DNA from 3 places in the Streptomyces sp. NPDC017890 genome. Region 3 is predicted to be linked to each of the others. Evidence: predicted binding sites of a transcription regulator. Region 3 holds the regulator's gene; each other region holds the start of a gene.
What was found. The regulator HrcA, encoded in region 3, represses chaperone genes, less so after heat shock. The targets are predictions, from matches to a motif close to TTNGCACTCNGNNNNNCNGAGTGCNAA.
Positions count from the first base shown of each region.

Region 1: the regulator HrcA is predicted to act here: its motif matches at 1,757-1,783, upstream of groL (chaperonin GroEL).
Region 2: the regulator HrcA is predicted to act here: its motif matches at 2,417-2,443, upstream of groES (co-chaperone GroES).

Region 1 covers NZ_JBIRHU010000013.1:77,110-81,171, reverse strand. Annotated here, with positions in the region: gene groL (chaperonin GroEL) at 1-1,595, opposite strand, end outside; gene ACH4F2_RS18665 (cold-shock protein) at 2,022-2,225, opposite strand; gene ACH4F2_RS18660 (MoaD/ThiS family protein) at 2,632-2,907, opposite strand; gene thrC (threonine synthase) at 2,904-4,062, opposite strand, start outside.
Region 2 covers NZ_JBIRHU010000002.1:294,071-298,132, reverse strand. Annotated here, with positions in the region: gene ACH4F2_RS04335 (DUF397 domain-containing protein) at 1-109, shown strand, start outside; gene groL (chaperonin GroEL) at 216-1,841, opposite strand; gene groES (co-chaperone GroES) at 1,962-2,270, opposite strand; gene ACH4F2_RS04320 (polysaccharide deacetylase family protein) at 2,510-3,292, opposite strand; gene ACH4F2_RS04315 (polysaccharide deacetylase family protein) at 3,289-4,062, opposite strand, start outside.
Region 3 covers NZ_JBIRHU010000001.1:206,140-210,201, reverse strand. Annotated here, with positions in the region: gene ACH4F2_RS00905 (DUF3097 domain-containing protein) at 1-408, opposite strand, end outside; gene ACH4F2_RS00900 (MBL fold metallo-hydrolase) at 443-1,222, opposite strand; gene hrcA (heat-inducible transcriptional repressor HrcA) at 1,408-2,424, shown strand; gene dnaJ (molecular chaperone DnaJ) at 2,425-3,561, shown strand; gene ACH4F2_RS00885 (nitronate monooxygenase) at 3,707-4,062, shown strand, end outside.

The sequences.
Region 1 (4,062 bases), on a different contig from region 3:
CCCGGGGCGCCGCCCGCGGCGGCCTTCTCCGGCTTGTCGGCGATGACGGCCTCGGTGGTGAGGAACAGCGCGGCGATGGAGGCGGCGTTCTGCAGGGCAGAGCGGGTCACCTTCGCCGGGTCGATGATGCCTTCGGCGATCATGTCGACGTACTCACCGGTCGCGGCGTTCAGGCCGTGGCCGACGGTCAGGTTGCGGACCTTCTCCACGACGACGCCGCCCTCGAGACCACCGTTGACGGCGATCTGCTTCAGCGGGGCCTCCAGGGCGAGCTTCACGGCGTTGGCGCCGGTCGCCTCGTCACCCGTCAGCTCCAGCTTCTCGAAGACCTGGGAGGCCTGGAGCAGGGCCACGCCACCACCGGCGACGATGCCCTCCTCGACGGCCGCCTTCGCGTTGCGAACGGCGTCCTCGATGCGGTGCTTGCGCTCCTTGAGCTCGACCTCGGTGGCGGCACCGGCCTTGATGACGGCCACGCCGCCGGCCAGCTTCGCCAGGCGCTCCTGGAGCTTCTCGCGGTCGTAGTCCGAGTCGCTGTTCTCGATCTCGGCGCGGATCTGGTTGACCCGGCCCTGGACCTGGTCGGCGGAGCCGGCGCCGTCCACGATCGTGGTCTCGTCCTTGGTGATGACGACCTTGCGCGCGCTGCCCAGCAGGTCGAGCGTGGCGTTCTCGAGCTTGAGGCCGACCTCCTCGGAGATGACCTCGCCGCCCGTGAGGATGGCGATGTCGCCGAGCATGGCCTTGCGGCGGTCGCCGAAGCCCGGGGCCTTGACGGCGACGGACTTGAAGGTGCCGCGGATCTTGTTGACGACCAGGGTCGACAGGGCCTCGCCCTCGACGTCCTCGGCGATGATCAGCAGCGGCTTGCCCGACTGCATGACCTTCTCCAGGAGCGGCAGCAGGTCCTTGACGTTGCCGATCTTGGAGTTGGCGATGAGGATGTACGGGTCGTCCAGGGACGCCTCCATACGCTCCATGTCGGTGGCGAAGTACGCCGAGATGTAGCCCTTGTCGAAGCGCATACCCTCGGTGAGCTCCAGCTCCAGACCGAAGGTCTGGGACTCCTCGACGGTGATGACGCCTTCCTTGCCGACCTTGTCCATGGCCTCGGCGATGAGCTCGCCGATCTGGGTGTCGGCGGCGGAGATGGAGGCCGTGGAGGCGATCTGCTCCTTGGTCTCGACGTCCTTCGCCTGCTCCAGCAGGGCGGCGGAGACGGCCTCGACGGCCTTCTCGATACCGCGCTTCAGGGCCATCGGGTTGGCGCCGGCCGCGACGTTGCGCAGGCCTTCCTTGACCAGGGCCTGGGCGAGAACGGTCGCGGTGGTCGTACCGTCACCGGCGACGTCGTCCGTCTTCTTGGCGACTTCCTTGACCAGCTCGGCGCCGATCTTCTCGTACGGGTCCTCGAGCTCGATCTCCTTGGCGATGGACACACCATCGTTGGTGATCGTGGGGGCGCCCCACTTCTTCTCGAGGACGACGTTGCGGCCCTTGGGGCCGAGCGTCACCTTGACGGCGTCCGCGAGCTGGTTCATGCCGCGCTCGAGGCCGCGCCGTGCCTCCTCGTCGAACGCGATGATCTTGGCCATGTGAAGTGGTCCCTCCAGGACTGGGGGTGATTCCTTCGGACCGCGCCCGCGCCCGCGACGGACGGCTCGCCTGCCTTGTGGTTCCTTCCCCACCCGGCCTGCGGGCCTCACCGACCCGGTCCTTCGTTGTCACTCTCACCTTCAGAGTGCTAACGCAATGATTAGCACTCGCCCCTGCCGAGTGCAAGCGCCTCTCGGGGATCGACACCTGCTCTCAGCCGCCCGCGAACAAGGGTCCGGGCGGGTCCGAAGCGGGTGCGAAGCGGGTGCGGGGCAGGTCCGGGGAGGGCTCCGGGGCAGGTCCGGGGAGGGCTCCGGGGCAGGTCCGGGGAGGATTCCGGGGCAGGTCCGGGCAGGCCGAAGGGCCCGTACCCCGGGAGGTACGGGCCCTTCGGATGAAGACCAATGCTGCGGTGGCCGCGCGTCTCAGGCGCTGAGGCGAACCATGTCGGCCTGCGGGCCCTTCTGACCCTGCGAGATCTCGAACTCGACCCGCTGGCCTTCTTCGAGGGTGCGGTAGCCGTCCATCTGAATCGCGCTGTAGTGGACGAAAACATCCGCACCACCGTCGACCGCGATGAAGCCGTACCCCTTCTCCGCGTTGAACCACTTGACGGTGCCCTGAGCCATGCCTAACTCCCCTATTACTGGCCCTTGCACAGATCCGCACTTCGCGGACCCGGGTCAGACCTCGCCCCCCACGACTGGGGGCGTGCGCCGGAACGCGTCGACCGCGGCTGAATGTATCTGTCCAACTGCCGTCTGCAACAGGTCAATTGGACGAGAAATCTGGACGCACCCGGTCCGGAATGTGGCGAGAATTCGCCTGAATTCGGGTCAAGTCGGGGCACACAAAAAGAACAAAAGCCGCGAAAGACGCCCACACTTTGGCTACATCTTGTCGGGCGTGCGGCAGGAATCGAGGGTTCCCGATCTTGCGAACGGGAGCGCTTTCCCCAACTCTACCGTGCTCAACCACATGGAATTGCCCCCTCCGTTTCTCTTACGGAGAGGGCAATTCGCGCTACGACGCGTATCAGCCGCCGGCGACGGCCGGGATGATGGAGACGCCCGCGCCGTCGGGGGTCGAGGTCTCAAGGCCCTGCTCGAAGCGGACGTCGTCGTCGTTGACGTAGACGTTGACGAAGCGGCGCAGCTTGCCCTGGTCGTCCAGGACCCGGGCGGCGATGCCGGTGTGGTTCTTCTCCAGGTCGGAGATGACCTCGCCGAGGTTCGCGCCCTCGGCGCTGACCTCCGCCTTGCCGCCGGTGTAGGTGCGCAGGATGGTCGGGATGCGAACGGTCACGCTCATGCGAGGCCAGCCTCTCGGAAGGAGTCCAGGTTCGGGCGGATGGTGGCGGTGAGGCCGGTGCCGGCCACCGCGTCGAGGGTCTTCAGGCCGTCGCCGGTGTTGAGGACGACGGTGGTGAGCGACGGGTCCAGGACGCCGTTCTCGATCAGCTTCCTGGTGACGCCGACCGTCACGCCGCCCGCCGTCTCCGCGAAGATCCCCTCGGTGCGCGCGAGCAGCTTGATGGCGTCCACGACCTGCTCGTCGGTCACGTCCTCCACGGCGCCGCCGGTGCGACGGGCGATGTCGAGGACGTAGGGCCCGTCGGCCGGGTTGCCGATCGCCAGGGACTTGGCGATGGTGTCCGGCTTCTGCGGGCGTACGACGTCGTGACCGGCCTTGTACGCGGTGGACACCGGCGAGCAGCCCTCGGCCTGGGCGCCGAAGATCCGGTACGGCCTGTCCTCGACCAGCCCGAGCCTGATCAGCTCCTGCAGCCCCTTGTCGATCTTCGTGAGCTGGGAACCGGACGCGATCGGGACGACGATCTGGTCGGGCAGCCGCCAGCCGAGCTGCTCGCAGATCTCGTACGCGAGGGTCTTGGAACCCTCCGCGTAGTACGGCCGCAGGTTGACGTTGACGAAGCCCCAGCCCTCGCCCGCCGGGTCGCCGATCAGCTCGGAGCAGAAGCGGTTCACGTCGTCGTAGTTGCCCTGGATACCGACGAGTTCACCGCCGTAGACGGCGGCCATGACGACCTTGCCCTGCTCCAGGTCGTGCGGGATGAACACGCAGGAGCGGAAACCGGCGCGGGCGGCGGCGGCGCCGACGGCACCCGCGAGGTTGCCGGTGGAGGAGCAGGAGAGGGTCGTGAAGCCGAAGGCGCGGGCGGCCTCGATGGCCTGCGCGACGACGCGGTCCTTGAAGGAGTGCGTCGGGTTGCCGGAGTCGTCCTTGACGTACAGACCGCCGGTGACGCCCAGCTCGCGGGCCAGGTTGTCGGCCTTGACCAGCTTGGTCCAGCCGGGGTTGATGTTCGGCTTCTCGGCCACGTCGGCGGGGACGGGCAGCAGCGGAGCGTAACGCCAGATGTTCGCGGGGCCCGCCTCGATGCGCGCGCGGAGCTCCTCGGTGTCGTAGGCCGAGAAGTCGTAGGCGATCTCCAGCGGGCCGAAA
Region 2 (4,062 bases), on a different contig from region 3:
CGCCGGTCCGGCCGTTCTGATCAGGGACTCCAAGCAGCCAGGCGAGGGCACCCTCAGTGTTGGTACCCGTCCCTGGGCGGCATTCGTGGGGATGGCCGCGCGCGGCTGATACGACGACGAGGGGCGGACGCGCTCGCCGTGAACGCGCGGTGCCCGGCACCCCCGTAGGGGTGCCGGGCACCGTCGGCTCTGTTCAGCTCAGCTCAGCGCTGCGCTCAGTGCGAGTGGCCGTGGCCGTGGCCCGCGGCGGCCGGCTCTTCCTCTTCCTTCTTCTCGACGACCAGGGTCTCGGTCGTCAGGAGGAGGGAGGCGATGGAGGCGGCGTTCTCCAGGGCGGAGCGGGTGACCTTCACCGGGTCGATGACGCCGGCCTTGACCAGGTCGCCGTACTCGCCGGTGGCGGCGTTGAAGCCCTGGCCCTTTTCGAGCTCGGCGACCTTGGAGGTGATGACGTAGCCCTCCAGGCCGGCGTTCTCCGCGATCCAGCGCAGCGGCTCGACGGCGGCGCGGCGGACGACCGCGACACCCGTGGCCTCGTCGCCGGTCTTGCCGAGGTTGCCCTCGAGGACCTTGACGGCGTGGACCAGCGCGGAGCCACCACCGGAGACGATGCCCTCCTCGACCGCGGCGCGGGTCGCGGAGATGGCGTCCTCCAGACGGTGCTTGCGCTCCTTCAGCTCCACCTCGGTGGCGGCGCCGACCTTGATCACGCACACGCCGCCGGCCAGCTTCGCGAGGCGCTCCTGGAGCTTCTCGCGGTCCCAGTCGGAGTCCGTGTTCTCGATCTCGGCCTTGATCTGGTTGATGCGGCCCTCGACCTCGTCGCGCTTGCCGGCACCGTCGACGATCGTGGTGTCGTCCTTGGTGACGGTGATGCGACGGGCGGTGCCGAGCACCTCCAGGCCGACCTGGTCGAGCTTGAGGCCGACCTCCTCGGAGATGACCGTGGCGCCGGTGAGGACGGCCATGTCCTGGAGCATCGCCTTGCGGCGGTCGCCGAAGCCGGGGGCCTTGACGGCCACCGCGTTGAAGGTGCCGCGGATCTTGTTCACGACGAGGGTGGAGAGCGCCTCGCCCTCCAGGTCCTCGGCGATGATCAGCAGCGGCTTGGAGGCACCCGCCTGGATGACCTTCTCCAGCAGCGGCAGCAGGTCCGCGATGGAGGAGATCTTGCCCTGGTTGATGAGGATGTAGGGGTCCTCCAGGACGGCTTCCATGCGCTCCTGGTCCGTCACGAAGTACGGCGACAGGTAGCCCTTGTCGAAGGCCATGCCCTCGGTGAAGTCCAGCTCCAGACCGAAGGTGTTGGACTCCTCGACGGTGATGACACCGTCCTTGCCGACCTTGTCCATCGCCTCGGCGATCAGCTCGCCGACCTGCTGGTCCTGGGCGGACAGCGCGGCCACGGCGGCGATGTCGGACTTCTCCTCGATCGGGCGCGCGGTGGCGAGGAGGTCCTCGGACACGGCGGCGACGGCCGCGTCGATGCCCTTCTTCAGCAGCGCCGGGGAGGCGCCGGCGGCGACGTTCCGCAGGCCCTCGCGGACCAGCGCCTGGGCCAGGACGGTGGCGGTGGTGGTGCCGTCACCCGCGATGTCGTTGGTCTTGGTCGCCACCTCCTTCACCAGCTGGGCACCGAGGTTCTCGTACGGGTCCTCGATCTCGACCTCGCGGGCGATCGTGACACCGTCGTTGGTGATGGTCGGGGCGCCGAACTTCTTGTCGATGACGACGTTGCGGCCCTTGGGGCCGATCGTCACCTTCACCGTGTCGGCAAGCTTGTTGACGCCGCGCTCGAGGGCGCGACGGGCGTCCTCGTCGAACTTCAGGATCTTCGCCATGGGAGCGTGAGCCCTCTTCCGGAAATCTTGGGGTTATACGGCACTGCGCCCCCGGCACCCGGCTTTTTTATGGTCGCGGGAGCCAGGGGCGCAGCTGGAAAGCAAGGTGCTTCGGGTGAACTACTTCTCGACGATCGCGAGCACGTCGCGGGCCGAGAGGACGAGGTACTCCTCGCCGTTGTACTTCACCTCGGTGCCGCCGTACTTGCTGTAGAGCACGACGTCGCCGACGGTGACGTCGAGCGGAAGACGGTTGCCGTCCTCGAAGCGGCCCGGGCCGACGGCCAGGACGACGCCCTCCTGGGGCTTCTCCTTCGCCGTGTCCGGAATGACCAGGCCCGAAGCCGTGGTCTGCTCGGCGTCGAGCGGCTGGACCACAATGCGGTCCTCGAGCGGCTTGATGGCAACCTTGGAGCTGGTGGTCGTCACGATCCGACCTCCCCCTTCGGAGATCTCACGGGGTTAACTGTCTGAGGTGGCGACCAGGTGGATCCGTCGTCGCGGGTGCCGGACCTGCCCGTCGCGTCATTGGCACTCTCCAGTGGGGAGTGCCAGAGCCGAGACTATGACCGCGATTAGCACTCGGTCAAGCGGAGTGCCAATGTCGGCTGCGCGTCGGGGGGATCTTGTACCGAACCGGCGCCGACGTCGGCGTCGCAGTCGCCGCGTCAGAGGTAGTCCCCCAGGCGTCCCACCCGCAGACCCTGCTCCTCGATCTCCTCCAGCAAACGTCCGGTGCGCGCGCTCACGCCCACGCCCGTCGGGTGGTCCGGGTCGACGGACACGATGTCGCCGGGGCGGAGGCGGTGGTCGCCGCGGGTGTAGGTGAGACCGCCGTCGGCGTTCAGGGTCGCCCGCCACATGACCACGGCCGTGATGCCGCAGTCGGCGGCGGCGCGCAGGGTCGTGGTGTCGTACGTGCCGTAGGGCGGGCGGAAGAGGTGGGGGCGGACGCCGAAGCGGGACCTGAGCTTGGCCTGCTGGCCGCAGATCTCGGCGCGCTGGCCGGCGTAGGGCAGGCCGCGCAGGGACCGGTGGTCGAGGGTGTGGTTCTGCAGGTTCGCGCCGACCGAGCGCAGCCGGGCGAAGTGGCCGTACGCCGGTCCGGCGACGGTGTCGGTGAGGAACAGGGTGACCGGGAGGCGGTGTTCGCGGACGAGGCCGGCGAAGTGCGGGTCGCGTTCGGCGCTGTCGTCGAAGGTGAGGAAGACGACCGGGTCGGTGGTGCGGACCCGGTCCACGACGGGCGGCAGGGCCTGTTCCCGCCCGCTGCCCTGACTGCTGCCCGGCCCGTTGCCCTGGCCCCCCGCCCGGGCCTGTTCCGCGACGGGCGGGTGTTCGGCAGGGCCGGTGGACCGGGCGCAGCCGGTGAGCAGTACGACGGTCAGGGCGGCTGTGGCGACCCGGGCGGCCATGGCGGCTCCGGTCGGCCGGAGCCGCCCGCGCCTCACAGGTAGTCCTCCAGCCGGGCCACGGCGTATCCCTCCGCCGTCACCTTGTCGAGGAACTCGCGGACCATGTCGCGCATGGTGCCGCCCCAGTCCTCCTCGCCCCGGAAATGGGTGAGGACGATGTCGCCGGGGTGGATCTCGCGGTCCCACTCGCGGTAGTCCCAGTGGTCGGCGAAGACCTCCTCGTTCCAGATCGGGGCGTACTCGATGCCGCAGGCCTTGGCGGCGCGCAGGGTGTCGCGGTTGTAGTTGCCGTAGGGCGGGCGGAAGAGGGTCGGGCGCTTGCCGTAGCGCTCCTCGATCACGTCCTGCATGCCGCAGATCTCGCGCTTCTGCTCGGTGTAGGACAGGCCGGGCAGGTAGGGGTGGTGGAGGGTGTGGTTGTTGAGGGTGACTCCGCGGTCCTGCATCTTCGCGAAGTAGCCGTAGTCGTCCTTCGCCAGGTAGTCGCTGATGAAGGCGGTGTACGGGATCTTCAGCTCGCTCATCATCCGCAGGAACGCCGGGTCCTTCTCGGCGCCGTCGTCGATGGTGAGGAAGACGATCTTCTCCTCGGTGGGGATCGAGGTGAAGACGGGCGGGAGGTTCTGCTGGCCGTCCACCTCGAAGCCCTCGCGGGCCTTGATCTCCGGCTTCTTCGCGGGGGGCGGGGGTGCCGTCAGCGGGACCCTCTTCAGGTTCCAGCGCTTCGCGGCGGCGGCCCGGGCGGCCTGGGCAGCGCCCAGCTCGGACGCGTACTCGTCGAGCGCGCGGGCCGGGGGCGCCTGCAG
Region 3 (4,062 bases):
CTCCACGACGACCCCCTCGATGCGCAGGTCGTCGCCCCACACCTTCTCGACCAGCTCGGCGTCGTGCCGCCCCTCCACGTAGATGCGCCCGGCGCGCGCGACCCGCGCACGTGCCCCGGGGACGGCGACCGACCCGGACGCCGTACGGGAGGGGCGCGCCGTACCGGAGGAGGGGCGGACCAGCGTCACCACCCGCCCCTCGAGGAGGAAGCCGCGCGGCTCCATCGGAAAGACCCGGTGCTTGCCGAAACGGTCCTCCAGGGTCACCGTGCCCGCCTCGCAGCGGATCACCGCGCCGCAGAAACCGGTGCAGGGCTCCTCGACCACCAGGCCGGGATCGGCCGGGACCTCCGGAACCGGCTGCGATTTCTTCCACGGAGGGGTCAGGTCGGCGGAGTACTGGCGCATTCTGATGACGATACGAGGAGCGAGCGCGCCCTGATCAGCGCGACACGCCGAACCGGGCGGCCAGCGCGTCCCGTTGAGCCCGTACGAAAGCCGCGTCCACCACCGCTCCGTGACCGGGGACGTACAGAGCGTCCTCGCCGCCCAGGTCCAGCAGCCGGTCCAGCGCGGCCGGCCAGTGTGCCGGTACCGCGTCCGGGCCCGCCTGCGGCTCCCCCGACTCCTCGACCAGGTCGCCGCAGAAGACGACCGCCGGGTCGCCCGGCACCAGCACCGCGAGGTCGTGGCCGGTGTGTCCCGGGCCCACGTCGGCGAGCAGGACCTGCCGGCCGCCGCCCAGGTCGAGCGTCCACTCGCCGCGGACCTCGTGGCGGACGCGGACGAGCGCGTCGGCCGCCTGCTGGGCCTGCCGCGCGTCCAGCCCCTCGGCCACCGCGTCCGACCGCAGCGCCTCCCGCCCCTGTCCGCCCCGCGCGAACACCGCGCCCGTCCCCGCCGCGCCGTAGACCTCCGTGCCTCCCACGCCTTCCGCGCCTCCCGGGCCCTCCGCGCCTCCCGGGCCCGCGAACGCGGCGGCGCCGAAGACGTGGTCGAAGTGCGGATGGGTCAGCGCGAGATGTGTCACACGGTGACCGGCGAGCTCCCGCGCCTGGGCGCGCAACCGGGCGCCCTCGCCGAGGCTCGCCCCCGCGTCCACCATCAGTGCCGCGTCCGCGCCGACGACCAGCCCCGCCGTGCAGTCCCACACCGGCAGCCGGCGCCGTCCCACCCCGGCCGCCACCCTCTCCCATCCCAGGTCTTCCCAAGTCACCGTCACGACGACGACGCTAGCCGTACGGCGCCTCGGCGCACGGCCGCGTGCCCCCGCCCTTGCCGGGGGCGTACCCCACGGCCGTACACTGGGCCGGGGAAGTCTGGCACTCGCACACCGTGAGTGCCAGGGACAGACAGTGAGACAGGCAAGACGCCGGGCGGACGACGACATGCTGGAGGTGTGCGCGAGTGCTCAGTGAACGCAGGCTCCAGGTGCTGCGCGCCATCGTCCAGGACTACGTCGGCACCGAGGAGCCGGTCGGTTCCAAGGCCCTCACCGAGCGGCACAACCTCGGCGTCTCCCCGGCCACCGTGCGCAACGACATGGCGGCCCTCGAGGACGAGGGGTTCATCGCCCAGCCGCACACCAGCGCCGGGCGCATCCCGACCGACAAGGGCTACCGGCTCTTCGTCGACAAGCTGGCCGGCGTCAAGCCGATGACCGCGCCCGAGCGGCGTGCCATCCAGAACTTCCTGGAGGGCGCCGTCGACCTCGACGACGTGGTGGCCCGCACGGTGCGGCTGCTCGCGCAGCTGACCCGGCAGGTCGCCGTCGTGCAGTATCCGTCGCTGACCCGCTCGACCGTGCGGCACGTGGAGTTGCTCTCCCTGGCGCCCGCGCGGCTGATGCTCGTGCTGATCACGGACACCGGCCGGGTCGAGCAGCGGATGGTCGACTGCCCGGCGCCGTTCGGCGAGGCGTCCCTGGCGGACCTGCGCGCGCGGCTCAACAGCCGGGTCGCCGGGCGCCGTTTCTCGGACGTGCCGAGCCTGGTGGAGGATCTCGCGGAGGCCTTCGAGGCCGAGGACCGGGGTACGGTCTCCACCGTGCTCTCCACTCTCCTGGAGACGCTGGTCGAGGAGAACGAGGAGCGGCTGATGATCGGCGGCACCGCCAATCTGACCCGCTTCGGGCACGACTTCCCCTTGGTGATCCGACCCGTCCTCGAGGCGCTGGAGGAGCAGGTCGTGCTCCTCAAGCTGCTCGGCGAGGCGAAGGATCCGGGCGTGACCGTCCGTATCGGTCATGAGAACGCCCACGAAGGACTCAACTCAACGTCCGTCGTGTCGGTGGGCTACGGTTCGGGCGGCGAGGCGGTTGCCAAGCTCGGCGTGGTCGGACCGACCCGCATGGACTACCCGGGAACGATGGGAGCGGTACGCGCAGTGGCACGGTACGTCGGACAGATCCTGGCGGAGTCGTAGGTGGCCACGGACTACTACGCCGTACTCGGCGTACGCCGCGACGCGTCCCAGGACGAGATCAAGAAGGCGTTCCGGAGGCTCGCCCGCGAGCTGCACCCGGACGTCAACCCCGATCCGAAGACCCAGGAGCGGTTCAAGGAGATCAACGCCGCCTACGAGGTGCTGTCGGACCCGCAGAAGAAGCAGGTCTACGACCTCGGCGGCGACCCCCTCTCGCAGGCCGGCGGCGGTGGCGCGGGCGGCTTCGGCGCGGGTGGCTTCGGGAACTTCTCGGACATCATGGACGCGTTCTTCGGTACGGCGTCGCAGCGCGGGCCGCGCTCGCGCACGCGCCGCGGCCAGGACGCGATGATCCGCATCGAGGTCGAGCTGGACGAGGCCGCGTTCGGTACGACCAAGGACATCCAGGTCGACACCGCGGTCGTCTGCAACACCTGCAACGGCGAGGGCGCGGCGCCCGGCACGTCTGCCCAGACGTGTGACATGTGCCGCGGCCGCGGCGAGGTGTCGCAGGTCACCCGGTCCTTCCTGGGTCAGGTCATGACCTCCCGCCCCTGCCCGCAGTGCCAGGGCTTCGGCACCGTGGTCCCGACCCCGTGCCCCGAGTGCGCGGGCGACGGCCGGGTCCGCTCCCGGCGCACCCTGACCGTGAAGATCCCGGCCGGCGTCGACAACGGCACCCGGATCCAGCTCGCGGGCGAGGGCGAGGTCGGCCCCGGCGGCGGCCCCGCCGGCGACCTGTACGTCGAGATCCACGAGCTGCCCCACTCGACCTTCCAGCGGCGCGGCGACGACCTGCACTGCACGGTCACCATCCCGATGACGGCGGCGGCCCTCGGCACGAAGGTGCCGCTGGAGACGCTCGACGGCATGGAGGAGATCGACATCCGCCCGGGCACCCAGTCCGGCCAGTCGGTCCCGCTGCACGGCCGCGGCGTCACCCACCTGCGCGGCGGTGGCCGGGGCGACCTCATCGTCCACGTCGAGGTCCTGACCCCGAGCAAGCTCGACCCCGAGCAGGAGCGCCTGCTCCGCGAGCTGGCCAAGCTGCGCGGCGAGGAGCGTCCGCAGGGGCAGTTCCAGCCGGGGCAGCAGGGTTTGTTCTCGCGGTTGAAGGACGCGTTCAACGGGCGCTGACACCCGGTGCCCACAAGCCCCTGGCGAAGCCTGCGCCAGGGGCTTTCCCATGGGTACGGGACGGTTGTGCGACGGTGATGCTCCTGGCGTATGCCGACCCAAGCCCGGATTCGGACCCTTCCACAGGACGTGACACCATGCGCTCATGTCCTCCGCACTGACCGATCTCTTCCCCTACCCGATCGTGCAGGCGCCCATGGCGGGCGGCGTCTCCGTGCCGCAGCTCGCCGCCGCGGTCTGCGAGGCGGGCGGGCTGGGGTTCCTGGCCGCCGGGTACAAGACCGCGGACGGGATGTACCAGGAGATCAAGCAGCTGCGGGGGCTGACGAACCGCCCCTTCGGCGTCAACCTCTTCATGCCGCAGCCGGAGACCCCGGGTGCGAGCACCGGCTCCACCGGAGCGGCCAACGCCGCGCCCTTCAACGCCTCCGCCGTCGGCGTCTACGCCCACCAGCTGGCCGGTGAGGCCGCCTGGTACGAGACGGAGCTCGGCGACCCCGA